Hyphomicrobium denitrificans ATCC 51888: one gene and its partner. The protein of the gene in region 1 interacts with the protein of each later gene in a pairwise test. Links are inferred from orthologs where the notes say so. Each region holds a gene or a part of one and is shown on either strand. Other genes may lie near its edges.

Region 1 (6,884 bases):
CGCCACCGGCGGCATCGGTGCCGAAATCGCGCGCGTCTATCACAAGGCCGGCGCAACGGTCGCCATCTCGGGCCGCAAAGTCGAAGCGCTGGAAGAACTCGCCAAGGAACTCGGCGACCGCGTCCATGTTCTCCCTTGCGATCTTGCCGATCGCCCGAGCGTCGCGAAGCTGATCGACGAAGCCGTGAAGGTTCTCGGCGGTCGTCTCGACATTCTCGTCAACAACGCCGGCTTGACGAAAGATAACCTCTTCATGGTGATGAAGGACGATCAATGGGACGACGTCATCGCCGTCAACCTGACGTCGACGTTCATGCTGTGCCGCGCCGCCTCCCGTCACATGATGCGCTCCAAGACGGGTTATGGCCGCATCATCAATATCGCCTCCGTGTCGGGAGTGTTCGGCAATCCAGGACAGGGCAACTACGCCGCGTCAAAGGCCGGTATGATCGGCATGACCAAATCGCTCGCACGCGAAGTCGCCTCGCGCGGCATCACCGCGAACTGCGTCGCGCCGGGCTTCATCAAGACGGCGATGACCGATGTCTTGACGGACAAGCAGAAGGGCGACATCGCGCAGATCATTCCGTCGCAACGTTTCGGCGAGCCGCTGGATATCGCTGCCGGCTGCCTGTATCTCGCCTCCAACGAAGGTGGGTACATGACCGGTCAAACGCTACACATCAACGGCGGCATGGCGATGGTCTGACCGTCTCCGAAAACGATGGTAAACGGCCGCAAAGCTTCAATTTCCTAGGTTTTGCCCGTGTGCTGTACGAGCGTGTTGAGCTGCGTCACCGTGTGCTTTGCAAGGCCACGTAAACGTGTTAACGACACCACGGTTTTGAGGCGCGAAAAGCGCGCCTTCGGGACGGCGTGAAGCTGGGGACAAACCAGCGTAGCGTTACGCGAATACGGTACTCCGGGGTAAGACTCACGCTACGGGGACCAAAGAAAAGACTTCTGAAAACGGACGCGAGCCCCTATCCGAGCAGGCTGAATTTCCCTTAAAGTTGAAAATAGGCATGCGGTTTCCAGCGGGTTCTGCAGAGCGAACGGAGCGGGCCATTGAGGCTCGCCGAATAATAGAAAGACACGAGGATTGACGATGAGCGATGTTGCAGAGCGCGTGAAGAAAATTGTCGTAGAGCATCTTGGCGTCGAGGCCGATAAGGTCACGGACAACGCCAGCTTCATCGACGACCTTGGCGCGGATAGCTTGGATACGGTTGAGCTCGTGATGGCGTTCGAAGAAGAATTCGGATGCGAAATTCCGGATGATGCCGCTGAGCACATCCTCACTGTCGGCGATGCTGTGAAGTTTCTGGAAAAGAACGCCAGCGCGGCCTGAGCGTCCTCGTTCATCCGCAGAATTGAGGCGCGGGCACTCGCGCCCATCGGATTGGATTTGAAGGGGGCTGGGATGACCGGCCCCCTTCACATGCTGATTGCGATCGACCTTCATTTCCAACAGCCAAGCAAGAAGAAGCCATGCGCCGAGTTGTCATCACAGGAATGGGTATCGTCTCCCCCGTTGGCTGCGGTGTTGAGGCAGCCTGGAAAAATCTGCTCGCGGGGCAGAGCGGCGCCCGCCGCGTCGAAGAGTTCGAAGTCTCCGACATCACCTGCCAGATCGCGAATTTCATTCCGCGCGGCGCGACTGCGGAAGGCAAGTTCAATCCCGACGATTGGATGGAGCCGAAAGAGCAGCGCAAGGTCGACGACTTCATCATCTATGCGGTCGCTGCGGCCGCGCAGGCCATTCGCGATTCCGGCCTGAAATTCGAGACTGCCGAAGCGCAGGAGCGCGCCGGTGTTCTGATTGGTTCCGGTATCGGCGGATTGTCGGGCATTGCCGACACGTCGATCCTGCTCAAGGAAAAAGGTCCGCGCCGCGTCTCGCCGTTCTTCATTCCGGGGCGGCTGATCAATCTCGCGGGCGGCTACGTCTCGATCATGCATAACCTGCGCGGGCCGAACAACGCCGTCGTCACGGCGTGCGCCACCGGTACGCACGCGATCGGCGACGCGGCGCGCATCATCGCGCTCGACGACGCTGACGTGATGGTGGCGGGTGGTTCCGAAAGCCCGATATGCCGCATCGCGATGGCGGGCTTCGCCGCCTGCCGCGCGCTGTCGACGGGCTTCAACGATACGCCGACGAAAGCTTCGCGCCCCTACGACAAGGATCGCGACGGGTTCGTGATGGGCGAGGGCGCCGGCATCGTCGTTCTCGAAAGCTACGAGCATGCCAAGGCGCGCGGCGCGACGATCTACGCCGAGGTGATCGGCTACGGTATGTCGGCCGACGCCTTCCACATCACCGCGCCTGCTGAAGATGGCGACGGCGCCTACCGCTGCATGAAGATGGCGCTCAACCGCGCTGGTGTTTCGCCGAGCGAGATCGACTACGTCAACGCGCACGGCACCTCGACGCCGATGGGCGACGAGATCGAGCTAAAGGCCGTTGAACGCCTGTTCGGCAACACGGCGGGCAAGCTCGCGATGTCGTCGACGAAGTCGGCGATCGGCCATCTCCTCGGCGCCGCTGGTGCGGTCGAGGCGATTTTCTCGACCCTCGCGATCCGGGATAACATTGCGCCGCCGACGCTCAACCTCGATACGCCGTCCGTCGAAACCGCGATCGATCTGGTGCCACACGCGCCCAAAAAGCGTGACATCAATATCGCGCTGTCGAACTCGTTCGGCTTTGGCGGCACCAATGCCTGCCTGGTGCTGCGAAGAGCAGCTTAAACACCGGCCGGCTTCGCCGTTTTGCCACAATTTCCGTTGAGCGTCCGATCGAGGGGCGGGGCTGATGAAGTGTGTGTGATTGAGCTATTCTCAATCGCTCGCTGCCGCTTCTTCAAGGGACAATGCTCTGAGTATCATGAGTCAGCAAAGACGCCGCCCGGACGGGAACAAGACCGCCCGCACCGCCGGAGCACGAAGCCCAGCTGAACGCCTCGAACCCGGCCGTGCGCCCCGCCGGCCGCGCGGCCTCGACGCGCGCGAGCCGTCACGCGTGGTGTCGACAATCGTGCGCATCATCAGCGGCGTGCTCACGGTTTCGCTGATTGGCATGCTGCTCGTCGGCGGCATGTCGTTCACTATCTACAACCAGTATGAAAGCCCCGGCCCTCTCGATGCGCCGCGCGTCGTCGTCATTCCGAAAGGCGAGGGGCGCATCGCCATCGCGGAACGGCTCGAGAAGGACGGCATCATTTCCAATCGCTGGACGTTCGTCGGCGGCCACCTGATGCAGAACTTCTTCGGCCAGCGAAAGAACGGCGAACTCAAAGCCGGCGAGTATGAAATCAAGGAGCACGCGTCGATCCGCGAAGTGATCGACACGCTCTCCGAAGGCAAGTCGATCCTCTACAAGGCGACGCTGCCCGAAGGCCTGACGAGCGAGCAGATCGTCGAACGGCTGAAAGCCGAGCCGAGCCTCAGCGGTGAAGTCACGCACGTTCCGCCGGAAGGATCGCTCCTGCCGGACACCTACTATTTCTCGAAAGGCACGCCGCGGCAGGAACTTCTGGAGCGCATGCAGGCCGAGATGGGAAAGGCGCTCAGTGCGCTCTGGGAGAGCCGCGATCCGAGCTTGCCGATCAAGAGTGCCGAGGACTTGGTGACGTTCGCCTCGATCGTCGAAAAGGAAACCGGGCGCGCGGATGAACGCGATCGCGTCGCCGCCGTTTTCTACAATCGCCTGAGAAAGGGCATGCGGCTGCAATCCGATCCGACGATCGTCTACGGCATCGTCGGCGGGCAGGGTGCGCTGGGTCGAGGCATCACCAAGTTCGATATCGAGACGAAGTCGCCATACAACACTTATCAGATCAGCGGTTTGCCACCGGGACCAATCTGCAATCCCGGCAAGTCGGCGATGCAGGCTGCACTGCATCCTGCCCAGACGTCGGACCTCTACTTCGTCGCCGACGGCACCGGCGGACACGCATTCTCTGAAAATCTGAAAGACCACAACACGGCGGTCCAGAAATGGCGTGAAGTCGAGAAGCAGCGCGCCAAGCAGGCGGACGGCACGGACAGCAAGCCGGACGACAACAGCGCGCCCATCCCGCAGGCCAAGCCCGACGCGGCCGCCAAGGATCAGGCGCGCAAGGGCAAGACGCTCCAGCAGGCCCGCAAGAACGCCAAGGCAGCGCAAAATCAGGGGCCGGCCGGCGGCGCGGCGGCAGGAAGCGGTGACGGCGCTGCAGCGTCGGATCAGGCTTCGGGAGCCACAGACTCGGCCGACGTTCCGCTCCCGGTCAAAAAGCCGAAGAAGCAGTAACCAAGAAACAGGCAGGCTCTCGCTGGATCGGGTTGGCGTATTCGGCCCGACCCGTTAAGTTGCGCGCCGCATAAAAGCCAGGCGAGACCTTCCGCGATGACAATCTCCAGCATGACCGGTTTTGCACGCGCCGACGGCTCGACCGATGGTTTGAGCTGGATCTGGGAAGCGCGCAGCGTCAACGGTCGCGGGCTCGACGTACGCCTGCGCCTGCCTCCGGGTTACGAGGCGCTCGAAATCCCGGCGCGTGAAGCCGTCGCCAAGCGTTTCGCGCGCGGCAGCATTTCCCTGTCGTTGTCGATCGAGAAGCAGCAGACGAACGGTGCCATCCGCTTGAACGAGCAGGTGCTCGCCGACGTCATCAAGGCCGCAGATCGCGTCTCGACGTTGAGCGGCGCAACGAAGCCCGATGCCGCGCAGCTTCTGATGATCAAGGGCGTGCTCGAGACGTCCGATCAGGCGACCGAAGACGCCGCCGCCCGCGCGACCCGCGAAAAGACAATTCTGCAAAGTCTCGAAGCCGCGCTCGATAAGCTTGGCGAAGCCCGCCGCGCGGAAGGTGCGCGCCTGGGCGGCGTCATTCACGATCAGATCTCGCAGATCGAGCAGCTGGCGGCGACCGTGCGGGCATCTCCGTCGCGCGCACCGGAGGCGGTCATGACCCGTTTGAAAGATGCGATTGCGCGTCTCGTCGATACGACGGCTGCGCTCGACGATCAGCGCCTGCACCAGGAGGCCGTGCTGATCGCGACGCGTGCCGACGTCGAAGAAGAGCTGCAACGATTGTCGGCCCACGTCGCCGCTGCGCGCGATATTCTCGCCGAGCGCGGCTCGGTTGGGCGTAAGCTCGATTTCCTCGCGCAGGAATTCAATCGCGAAGCCAATACGCTGTGCTCGAAGGCGAACGCCGTCGACATCACCCGGCTCGGCTTGCAGCTCAAGACGGTCATCGACCAGTTTCGCGAACAAGTCCAAAACGTCGAATAGAATGAGAGCAGGGATTCACAACATCCAATGAGCGTCGCGGCAACCGAACCCCACATCGCACGACGTGGTCTGCTCTTCATTATTTCGTCGCCCTCAGGCGCTGGGAAAACGACTCTCGCCCGCCGGCTGCTTGCCGCCGACAGCGGCATCGAGATGTCGGTGTCGGTCACGACACGCGCGCCGCGCCCCGGCGAGCAGGACGGCGTCGACTATCACTTCGTCGATCGCGATCGGTTCGAGACGATGAAGTCGCGCGGCGAGCTTCTCGAATGGGCGCGCGTTTTCGACAATTACTACGGTACGCCGCGCCAGCCGGTCGAAGCCGCGATCGCCGCCGGCAAGGACGTGCTGTTCGACATCGATTGGCAAGGCGCGCAGCAGCTTTCGGAAAAGCTGAAGGGCGACGTCGTCCTCGTGTTCGTGCTGCCGCCGTCTGGCAATGTGCTTGAGGATCGGTTGAAATCGCGCGCGCAGGACACGGCCGAAATCGTTGCCCGGCGCATGGCCGCCGCGTCCGCCGAAATCAGCCATTGGGCCGAATACGACTACGTGATCGTCAACACCGAGATCGAGAAAAGCGCGGCTGCCGTGCAATCCATCCTGGTCGCGGAACGGCTGAAGCGCGACCGGCTTCTCGGATTGTCCGACTTCGTGCGCGACATGCAGGCGGTGCTCTAGGTTCGCTCCCACTCGCCACGATCGAAGATCGCGGCGAGGCGCGCGAACTCCTCGACCGAAAGATCTTCCGCGCGTCGCTCCGGCGCGATCCCGCCCTCGCGCAAAAGAAGCTCCGCCATCGGCGTGAGTTGCTTCAAACTCGACCGCAACATCTTCCGGCGTTGGCCGAATGCAGCTGCCGTGACGCGCGCGAGCGTCGAGACGCGGCAGCGCGGTTCAGGCTCTGCGATGGGGCGAAAATCGACAACGGCGGACGAAACTTTCGGTGGCGGCGTGAACGCTTCCGGCGGGAGATTGATGGCGATCCGCGCCTCGGTCCGGTACTGCGCGAGCACGGAAAGCCGGCCGTAGGCTTTCGTGCGCGGCGCGGCGATGATGCGCTCGGCGACTTCGCGCTGAAACATCAGCACCATGCGGTCGAACCACGGCGGCCACGGCTCCGTCTCCAGCCAATCGACCAGAAGCACCGACGCAATATTGTACGGCAGGTTGGCTGCGATCGTGACCGGATGCGCGCCCGCGATGAGTTCCGTCCAATCGGTTTTCAGCGCATCGCCCGCATGAACTCTGAGTCGGCCGGGATATCGCGCCACGATCTCATCGAGTGCTGCCAGGCACCGGTCGTCGCGTTCGATCGCAATGACGTTCTTCGCGCCTTCGATCAGCAGCGCGCGCGTCAGGCCGCCGGGACCGGGACCGATTTCGACGACCGTGCTCTTGCTGATGTCGCCCGCCGCGCGCGCGATCTTGCGCGTCAGATTGAGGTCGAGAAGAAAATTCTGTCCGAGCGATTTCTTCGCTGCAAGCCCGTGCCGCTCGATCACGTCTCGAAGAGGTGGAAGTCCATCGGCAGTCGTCATGGCACTCATGTCACGACCGTGCGCGCGCGACGCGTGCTCATCTCGGCCGCGAGTTTGATCGC
Region 2 (7,119 bases), 750 kb from region 1 along the record:
GCCGCTGACCGAGTTCTTGATGCCGGAAGCTCCGATGCCGGCGCCGGGCGAGTTCGCCGTCGATGTCTTCGCCTGGAGCGCGCTTCCCGCTACCGTCGCAGCACTCGGCCTGACACCGTTCGTCCTTCAGCAAGGCACCTATTCGTGGCTGCATGCCGCCGTCGCGGGCGTGCTTGCGTTTACAGCCGCGTCGATCATCTTTCCGTTCCCGAACCAGGCCGCATTGCCGGTTCTGGCATTTCTGGCCGGCCTTATCGCCATCGGCATGCGGCAGCTGCTGATCACGGGCCGAATTCTGCTCGAAACTCCAAAATCTTGATTTTGTCCGCGCCGCCTTTGTCGTTGGCGATTGGAACGCTCGGCTTGACGTCATCGCCGAATAGCCCCACGAACAAACCATGACCGACCGGCTCGTCAGCAGCGCGCGCAAGGAAGTGGACGCCTACGAGGCGACGATCCGCCCGCAATCGCTTGATGAATTCATCGGCCAGGAGCAGGCGCGCGCCAACCTCCGTATTTTCATTACGGCGGCACGCGGACGCGGCGATGCTCTCGATCATGTGCTGTTTGCCGGACCTCCGGGCCTCGGCAAGACGACGCTGGCGCAGATCATGGCCAAGGAGCTAGGCGTCGGATTTCGCGCGACGTCGGGCCCGGTGATCTCGAAGGCCGGCGACCTCGCGGCGCTGCTGACCAATCTCGAAGAACGCGACGTGCTGTTCATCGACGAAATCCATCGCCTCAACCCTGCGGTTGAAGAAATTCTCTATCCCGCGATGGAGGACTTCCAGCTCGATCTGATGATCGGCGAAGGTCCTGCCGCGCGCTCGGTTCGGATCGATCTTCCGAAATTCACGCTCGTCGGCGCCACGACACGTGCCGGGCTGCTGACCAATCCGCTGCGCGATCGCTTCGGCATTCCGGTGAGATTGAATTTCTATTCCGTGCCCGAATTGGAGTTGGTCGTCTCGCGCGGCGCCCGTGTGCTCGGCGCCAACATGGCAAGCGATGGGGCGCGCGAGATCGCCAAGAGATCGCGAGGAACGCCACGCATTGCCGGACGTTTGCTGCGCCGGGTTCGCGATTTCGCGGCGGTCGAAGGCGCGGCCGTCGTCAATGCGGCCGTCGCCGATCGGGCTCTCAAGATGCTGGAGGTCGACGGCGAGGGGCTCGACGCCCTCGATCACCGCTACCTCGGTTGCATCCTGAAAAATTACGAAGGCGGCCCCGTCGGCATCGAGACGTTGGCGGCAGCGCTCTCCGAACCCCGTGATGCGCTCGAGGAAATCGTCGAGCCTTATCTCTTGCAGCAGGGCTTCATCAGCCGCACCCCCCGCGGCCGCGTCCTGACGCTCAAAGCTTACCGCCACCTCGGCGTCAGCGGTCCGGCGCGGACGGCCACCCCCGATTTGCCGATTTTCGACGACGGTGCTGACGAGACTTAACGCCGCTATCGCACGCTCTCGCGGCAAATATTCACGATTCTGTCCGCATTTTCGGGCGATCATTCGACGCTCACAGTATAGATTGCGCCACATCGGTCGAAGGACTGCCTCGTGATCACCCGCCGCGATTTGCTGAAGATGCTTGCTGCCGTGGGGGTCGGCTCCACGGCGCTGAGCAGCTATGCCGTCGCGGAATCGTTCGGCGAATGGGTAACACCTTACGCCCTGACGCCGCCCGGATGGACGCCTGGCTTGCGAGTGCGCCTTGCGGTGCTCGCCGATCTCCACGTCTGCGAACCCTGGATGTCCGTCGATCGCGTCGCGGCCATCGTCGATCAGACCAACAGTCTCAAACCGGACGCAATACTGCTGCTCGGCGATTACGTCGTCGGCCGAAGCCTCCGCAGATTGTCGACCTCGGTTGTCAGCGCCGGAACATGGGCGACAGCGCTCGGACGCCTCAAGGCGCCGCTCGGCGTGCACGCGGTTCTCGGCAATCACGATTGGTGGGATGACCCCAATGTGCAGAAGCGGCGGGCGGGGCCGACACGCGCGGGGCTTGCGTTGCAGGCTGTCGGCATCCCCGTTTACGAGAACCAGGCAGTCCGGCTGGAGAAGGACGGGCAAGCATTCTGGATCGCGGGCCTGGGCGATCAGTGGGCATTCCGCTCGCGAGAGGGCGACGACGAAATCCCGCCCAGCAAAGGCTTTCGCTATCAAGGTGTCGACGATCTCCCGCGCACGTTGGCGCAAGTGACTGATGATGCGCCGGTGATTCTGATGGCACACGAGCCCGACATTTTTCCTGAAGTGCCCGACCGCGTTTCGCTGACGGTTTCCGGCCATACGCACGGTGGTCAGGTTCGAATTTTCGGCTTTGCGCCGATGGTGCCGTCACGGTTCGGGCTGCGTTACGTATACGGCCATAAAGTGGAGCACGGCCGCAACCTGATCGTGTCCGGAGGCCTCGGCTGCTCGACGCTTCCCGTGCGGCTCGGATCGCCGCCCGAGATCGTCAGGATCGATCTCGGCGGCAACGGGGGAGAAGTGTGACCGACAAGAAATGGCCGGATCTCGCAGGCCGCATTTTCCGCGACGAAGCAGGCCAGCGCCATGTGCTGCCGGTGCGCGTTTATTTTGAGGACACCGACGCGGGCGGCGTCGTCTACCACGCGTCCTACGTCCGCTTTTGCGAGCGTGGGCGAACGGACTTCCTACGCCTGCTCGGAACCGACGCGCGCCGTTTGATCGACGGCTCTGACAACCGCGAGCCTGCCGCGTTCGTCGTCCGCCGGATGACGTTCGATTTCTTCCGCCCCGCACGCATGGACGACCTGCTCGAGGTCGAGACCCGCGTCAAGGAAATCGGCGGCGCGAGCGTTACGCTCATCCAGACGGTCACGCGCGACGGCAATCGCATCGCCGAAGCGGAGGTGACCGTGGTGCTGATATCGGTGTCGGGAAAGCCGTTGCGTCTGAGCCAGGCGGTGCGCGGCGCATTTCTCGCGCATACGCACGTGCAGGTGAGCTAGCTAACGGCGCGCCGCCTTTCAGCAAAAGCCTACGGATTGCGACGCTTCCAGGCTTCCCAGTTGATCCGCGCCATACGGTAGGCATCCGGGATCGACAGCGCCCACACGAACAGGCCGAGCGCCGATCGCCCGATGATCGAACGATCCGGCGGCGCGAATTGCCAGGTGACCAAGGCGAGCAGCAGCGTAAACAGCGCGAACATGAACCCGCGCTGTTGCTGGCCGATCGCAACGTGTCCCATCCCCGGAAGAACGATCGCAAGGGCAAGAATGAGATACGGGTTGATCGGTTTGCGATCGGCTTGCAGCGCATTCATGCAGCAGACACCAGCTTGACGTTGAGAAGCAGACCCTCGACTTCGAGCACCTCCGCGAGGAGTTCTCCAAGGTCGTCCGGGTTCAATCGTGCGTTTTCGAACACGATCTGCCTGAGAATGAGATGGTCGCCGCGTTTGCCTTCCGCAAGCTGGCGCATGATGCGAATGCCGCGCGGCGTGATCACGACCTCCTTGACGTAGGGATCGCGAAGAAGGCCGGCGACGTAGGGCGCGACCCGCTCGAAGATATGACGCGCGCCGGGGCCGTCGCCCTTGATCAGACACATCTCGGGAAAGTTTGCAGGCGGCTCGATGCGGTAGGTCAAGCGATCGGTCAGCGAGAAATAATCGGCGCCCGTCGGCCGGATCAGAATGGCGACGCTGCCGTCGATCGGCAGGTTGCGCCTCATCGTGACGTCGAGCCAAAGCTGCGGCAGCCGGCGGAACGTCAGCGTGTCGGGAACGAGGGCAACGCGGAATGCACGTCCGCGGAACGTCCCGTCCATTTTCGGGAAGCCGCACGTATCGATTTCGACACGCGCGCCGTCGAGGACGTCCTTTGCGGAATCGAGAATGGAATGTCGGGCGGCGGCGGCGATGCGCGCCTCGCGGCGACCGTAAATGACGAAAAACGCGATCGTTGCAGCGATCAGCAAAGCGGCAAGCGTGAGAGGCATGAACGGGTTTCCCGCAAAAGAGGAAGGTGGCGCATCGCGAGGATGCGCCACCTTTGGGTTAGCGTTCTCAGTAGCCCTGCGGACGCGGCCAGTTCATCGTGAACTGGTCGCCGCGACGGACGTACTTGTAGCGGTGGAAGTGGAACCAGAGCGAAGCGACGATGAAGAACACCATCATCGCGACGAGCTGGGTGCCGTATCCAAGGAACACCGCGAAGTATGTTGCGGAGCAGATGGTCAGCAGAACAAGCGCCGGGATCGGATGGAACGGATGCACGTATCCGCGTTTGATCATGTCCAGCGGCCACATCTGACGGAAGAAGATCACCTGGATCGACATGTACGTATATCCGAGCAGACCCGACAGGATCGAGAACGTGATCACCTGATCGAGCGGCGCGAAGTACGCAAAGGTCAGGGCGACGGGCACCAGGAACACGATCGACCGGAAGGGCGTCCTGTTCTTGGGATGCACGGCGCCGAACCAGGTCGGCAGATAACGGTCGCGGCCCATCGAGAACCAGGCGCGCGACGCGTCGTTGATGCAGCCGTTGGCGGATGCAAGCGTCGAGAACATCGTACCGATGAACAGCAGGACCATCAGCGGCGTCGAGCTTGTCAGCCGTGCGGCGTCGAAGAGCGGCGTCGTGGCCTGACCGAGGTATTCCCACGGCATCAGACCGGAGCAGAGGTACCACGTCATCGTTGCTGCGATGAGCAGGGTCATGATGCCCGCCATCGTTCCGAGCGGCAGCGAGCGAGCTGGCGAGCGGACCTCTTCGGCAGCCTGACACGTTCCCTCGATGCCGAGGTAATACCAGAGGCCGAAGTGGAGCGAAGCAAGCACGCCGATCCAGCCATAGGGCAATCCGTTCAGGATCTCCTTATGATTGAGCATCTCGGTCGACCACGGCTTCACCGCGGTGAACAGGATGACGACGGCGATGAACGCAATTGCGGTCAGAACCAGGTTCACCGTCAGCGTCGCGTAGACGCCGCGATAGTTCAGCCACGCAAGGAACACGATGGCCAAAACGATGAATGGCTTGTCCTGAGCTTCTGCGAATCCGGCCATTTGTCCGACGGTCTGGACGAGATAGCCGAGCGTGATGGCATTCGCGGCTTCCAGCATCGTGTAGGCAAACACGAGATAGAGACCGACGTTGAACGCCATCAACGGTCCGATGATGTGTTTCGACTGCGCGTACTGACCACCGGCGGCAGCGACGGTCGACGTCACTTCCGAGTCGATCATGGCGACGCAGGTATAGAGTAGGCCGGCAGCCCAGCAGGCGATCAAGGCCGCGATTGCGCCGCCCTTGCCCACCGCGAAGTTCCAGCCCATGTACTCGCCGACGAGCACGATGCCGACGCCCAATGCCCACACGTGTGCGGGACCGAGGACGCGGAGCAGAGAGATTTTCTCTCCGTGAACAGCAGTTGTCTGATTCACAGGTGCCCCCCTTGGTGCGGCGGGTCGATGACGAGCGCTTCATCGATTTCGCCTTCGCGCGACGACGTCAGCAAGTCTTCGCTGTAAGCGCGATTGGTTTTGATGGTGTCGAAGAGCATGTAGAGACCGAGCACGATCGAAAGTGCCCAGGCTGCATATTCAATGAGTTGAAAACTATTCATCGCTGCCTCTCACTTTTTGCCAAAGCGCTCTTCGAGCACTTCGATGTATTCACGCTTCGAGAACATAAACAGCAGCACGAAGTAGCCGATCACCACCACCGCGGTGATGCCGAGTTCGAGCGGGCTGAAGCTGTAATCGAATCTAGACGTGATCAGCGGAGCAGCAGTATCGGGAGTGAATCCGAGCTTTTCCCATTGTCCGGCTTGCGCGGCGTTCTGGCCGAGCCCGGTCCACGTCGATTTGTCGGCGACAGGAAGATCGATTTTGCCGCCGCCGGCGAGTTTCAGATAGAGAGGCGTGAAGAGAGCGGCGAGCACGAGGACAAGCAAGAACAAGCTGTCGAATAGCTGGCCGACTGCGGATTGCTTTGGAGGTTCGTAGTGAGGCTTTTCCACGGTACCACCTATCAGCTGTAAGATTTTTTCTTGGCGAGATCGATGTAGTGAAGATCCAGCCCATAGATTTCATCACGCTCCTCGCTGAGGTGCGCGACCATCGCCAGAATGGCGGCGGTATTGAACAAGAGGACAAGCCCACCAAATATAGCGAGTGTCCAAGCAACCTGTTGGTCGACGTAGTCCTTCACTTCGTAGAAGACGAAAGCGTAGAGCGCCCATAGAACGCCAACTGCGACAAATGACCAGTTACGGTCACCCGCAAACTTCTTGGCTATTCGTGGGTCAGCGTGAGGATTTTCCTTGTTCATCAGCGTTTCCCTGTCATTCAACGTGTACGGATTAGTTTCTTTTTTTGATACGCGTTTGAGCCTGGACCACAGCAAAGTGTGTCACTTTGCCTGATTGCCCAGCCTAGTACCAACTCGCGTATCTGTTGGCTCTTAGTCAACTTTTTTTCGTAACATGAAAACAAAATTCGATGACGCGCTGCGCATAACGCAGTGCGGTCAACCTAGACATTATTGATTGAAATCAAATTGTTGGGCTCGTGCTGCAGCGCGAAATGCATAAATTTTGATCAATTGCTTAAATAGAGTGCATTCATTTTCGGCCGTCCGGTCAGTGAGACGAGCGCCCCAAAACCAGCGCGAAGGACTGTATTTCCGCGGCAAGGATGGCGCCAACACCCAACGCGCGCGATTGTCGCATGTTTTGCGTGGATAAACCACCGTCTGCGCCATCGCGTCTGCGGCGCAGGGGCCCTTGTTTCGTCATATTGCGCGGCGAAAGCTCTGATCCACGAAAAGCGCATGCGGCGGGGCATGTCAGTCAGGGTGGACGTCATATCATCGCCACACGCTATCGCGAGCGATCCCGCGGCGCGCGATTGCCGGCGTCTTCTGGCTTTAATCTCATGCGCGCTCCGACCGAGCCCTGCATTTCTTCGACATGGATGGTGAAATGAATCCCGCGGATGTCGCTCAAGGCGTCGTTGCTCCGGTCAATGCAGCTGGATTTTCCTTCATTGAACTATTCATGCAGGCCAGCCTCGTCGTCAAAATCGTGATGACGGGATTGGGTCTCGCCTCGATCTGGTCGTGGGCGATCATTTTCG

Evidence for each region.
Region 2: the proteins of HDEN_RS08405 (region 1) and ybgC interact in binary tests that used the Escherichia coli proteins (3 or more experiments, as listed by UniProt). The link is inferred for Hyphomicrobium denitrificans ATCC 51888 from one-to-one orthologs.

What each region holds. Positions count from the first base shown.
Region 1 is NC_014313.1:1,739,661-1,746,544, reverse strand. The notes cover bases 1-2,729. They hold HDEN_RS08405 (acyl carrier protein), read left to right. Parts: upstream 1-1,108; coding sequence 1,109-1,351; downstream 1,352-2,729. Other genes in these bases: fabF (beta-ketoacyl-ACP synthase II), read left to right, coding at 1,492-2,729; fabG (3-oxoacyl-[acyl-carrier-protein] reductase), read left to right, coding at 1-709. Also shown: more of fabF, read left to right, coding at 2,730-2,754; endolytic transglycosylase MltG, read left to right, coding at 2,891-4,297; HDEN_RS08390 (YicC/YloC family endoribonuclease), read left to right, coding at 4,394-5,284; gmk (guanylate kinase), read left to right, coding at 5,312-5,962; 16S rRNA (adenine(1518)-N(6)/adenine(1519)-N(6))-dimethyltransferase RsmA, read right to left, coding at 5,959-6,831; 4-hydroxythreonine-4-phosphate dehydrogenase PdxA, read right to left, coding at 6,828-6,884. UniProt on the Escherichia coli protein: Carrier of the growing fatty acid chain in fatty acid biosynthesis.
Region 2 is NC_014313.1:2,487,726-2,494,844, reverse strand. Bases 1,272-4,235 are described here. They hold ybgC (tol-pal system-associated acyl-CoA thioesterase), read left to right. Parts: upstream 1,272-2,494; coding sequence 2,495-2,977; downstream 2,978-4,235. Other genes in these bases: HDEN_RS11990 (APC family permease), read right to left, coding at 4,039-4,235; HDEN_RS11995 (hypothetical protein), read right to left, coding at 3,291-3,971; HDEN_RS12000 (hypothetical protein), read right to left, coding at 3,007-3,294; HDEN_RS12010 (metallophosphoesterase), read left to right, coding at 1,557-2,498; ruvB (Holliday junction branch migration DNA helicase RuvB), read left to right, coding at 1,272-1,445. Outside these bases: HDEN_RS12020 (hypothetical protein), read left to right, coding at 1-319; more of ruvB, read left to right, coding at 399-1,271; more of HDEN_RS11990, read right to left, coding at 4,236-5,424; HDEN_RS11985 (hypothetical protein), read right to left, coding at 5,421-5,606; HDEN_RS11980 (hypothetical protein), read right to left, coding at 5,616-6,002; HDEN_RS11975 (hypothetical protein), read right to left, coding at 6,014-6,313; protein TolQ, read left to right, coding at 6,966-7,119.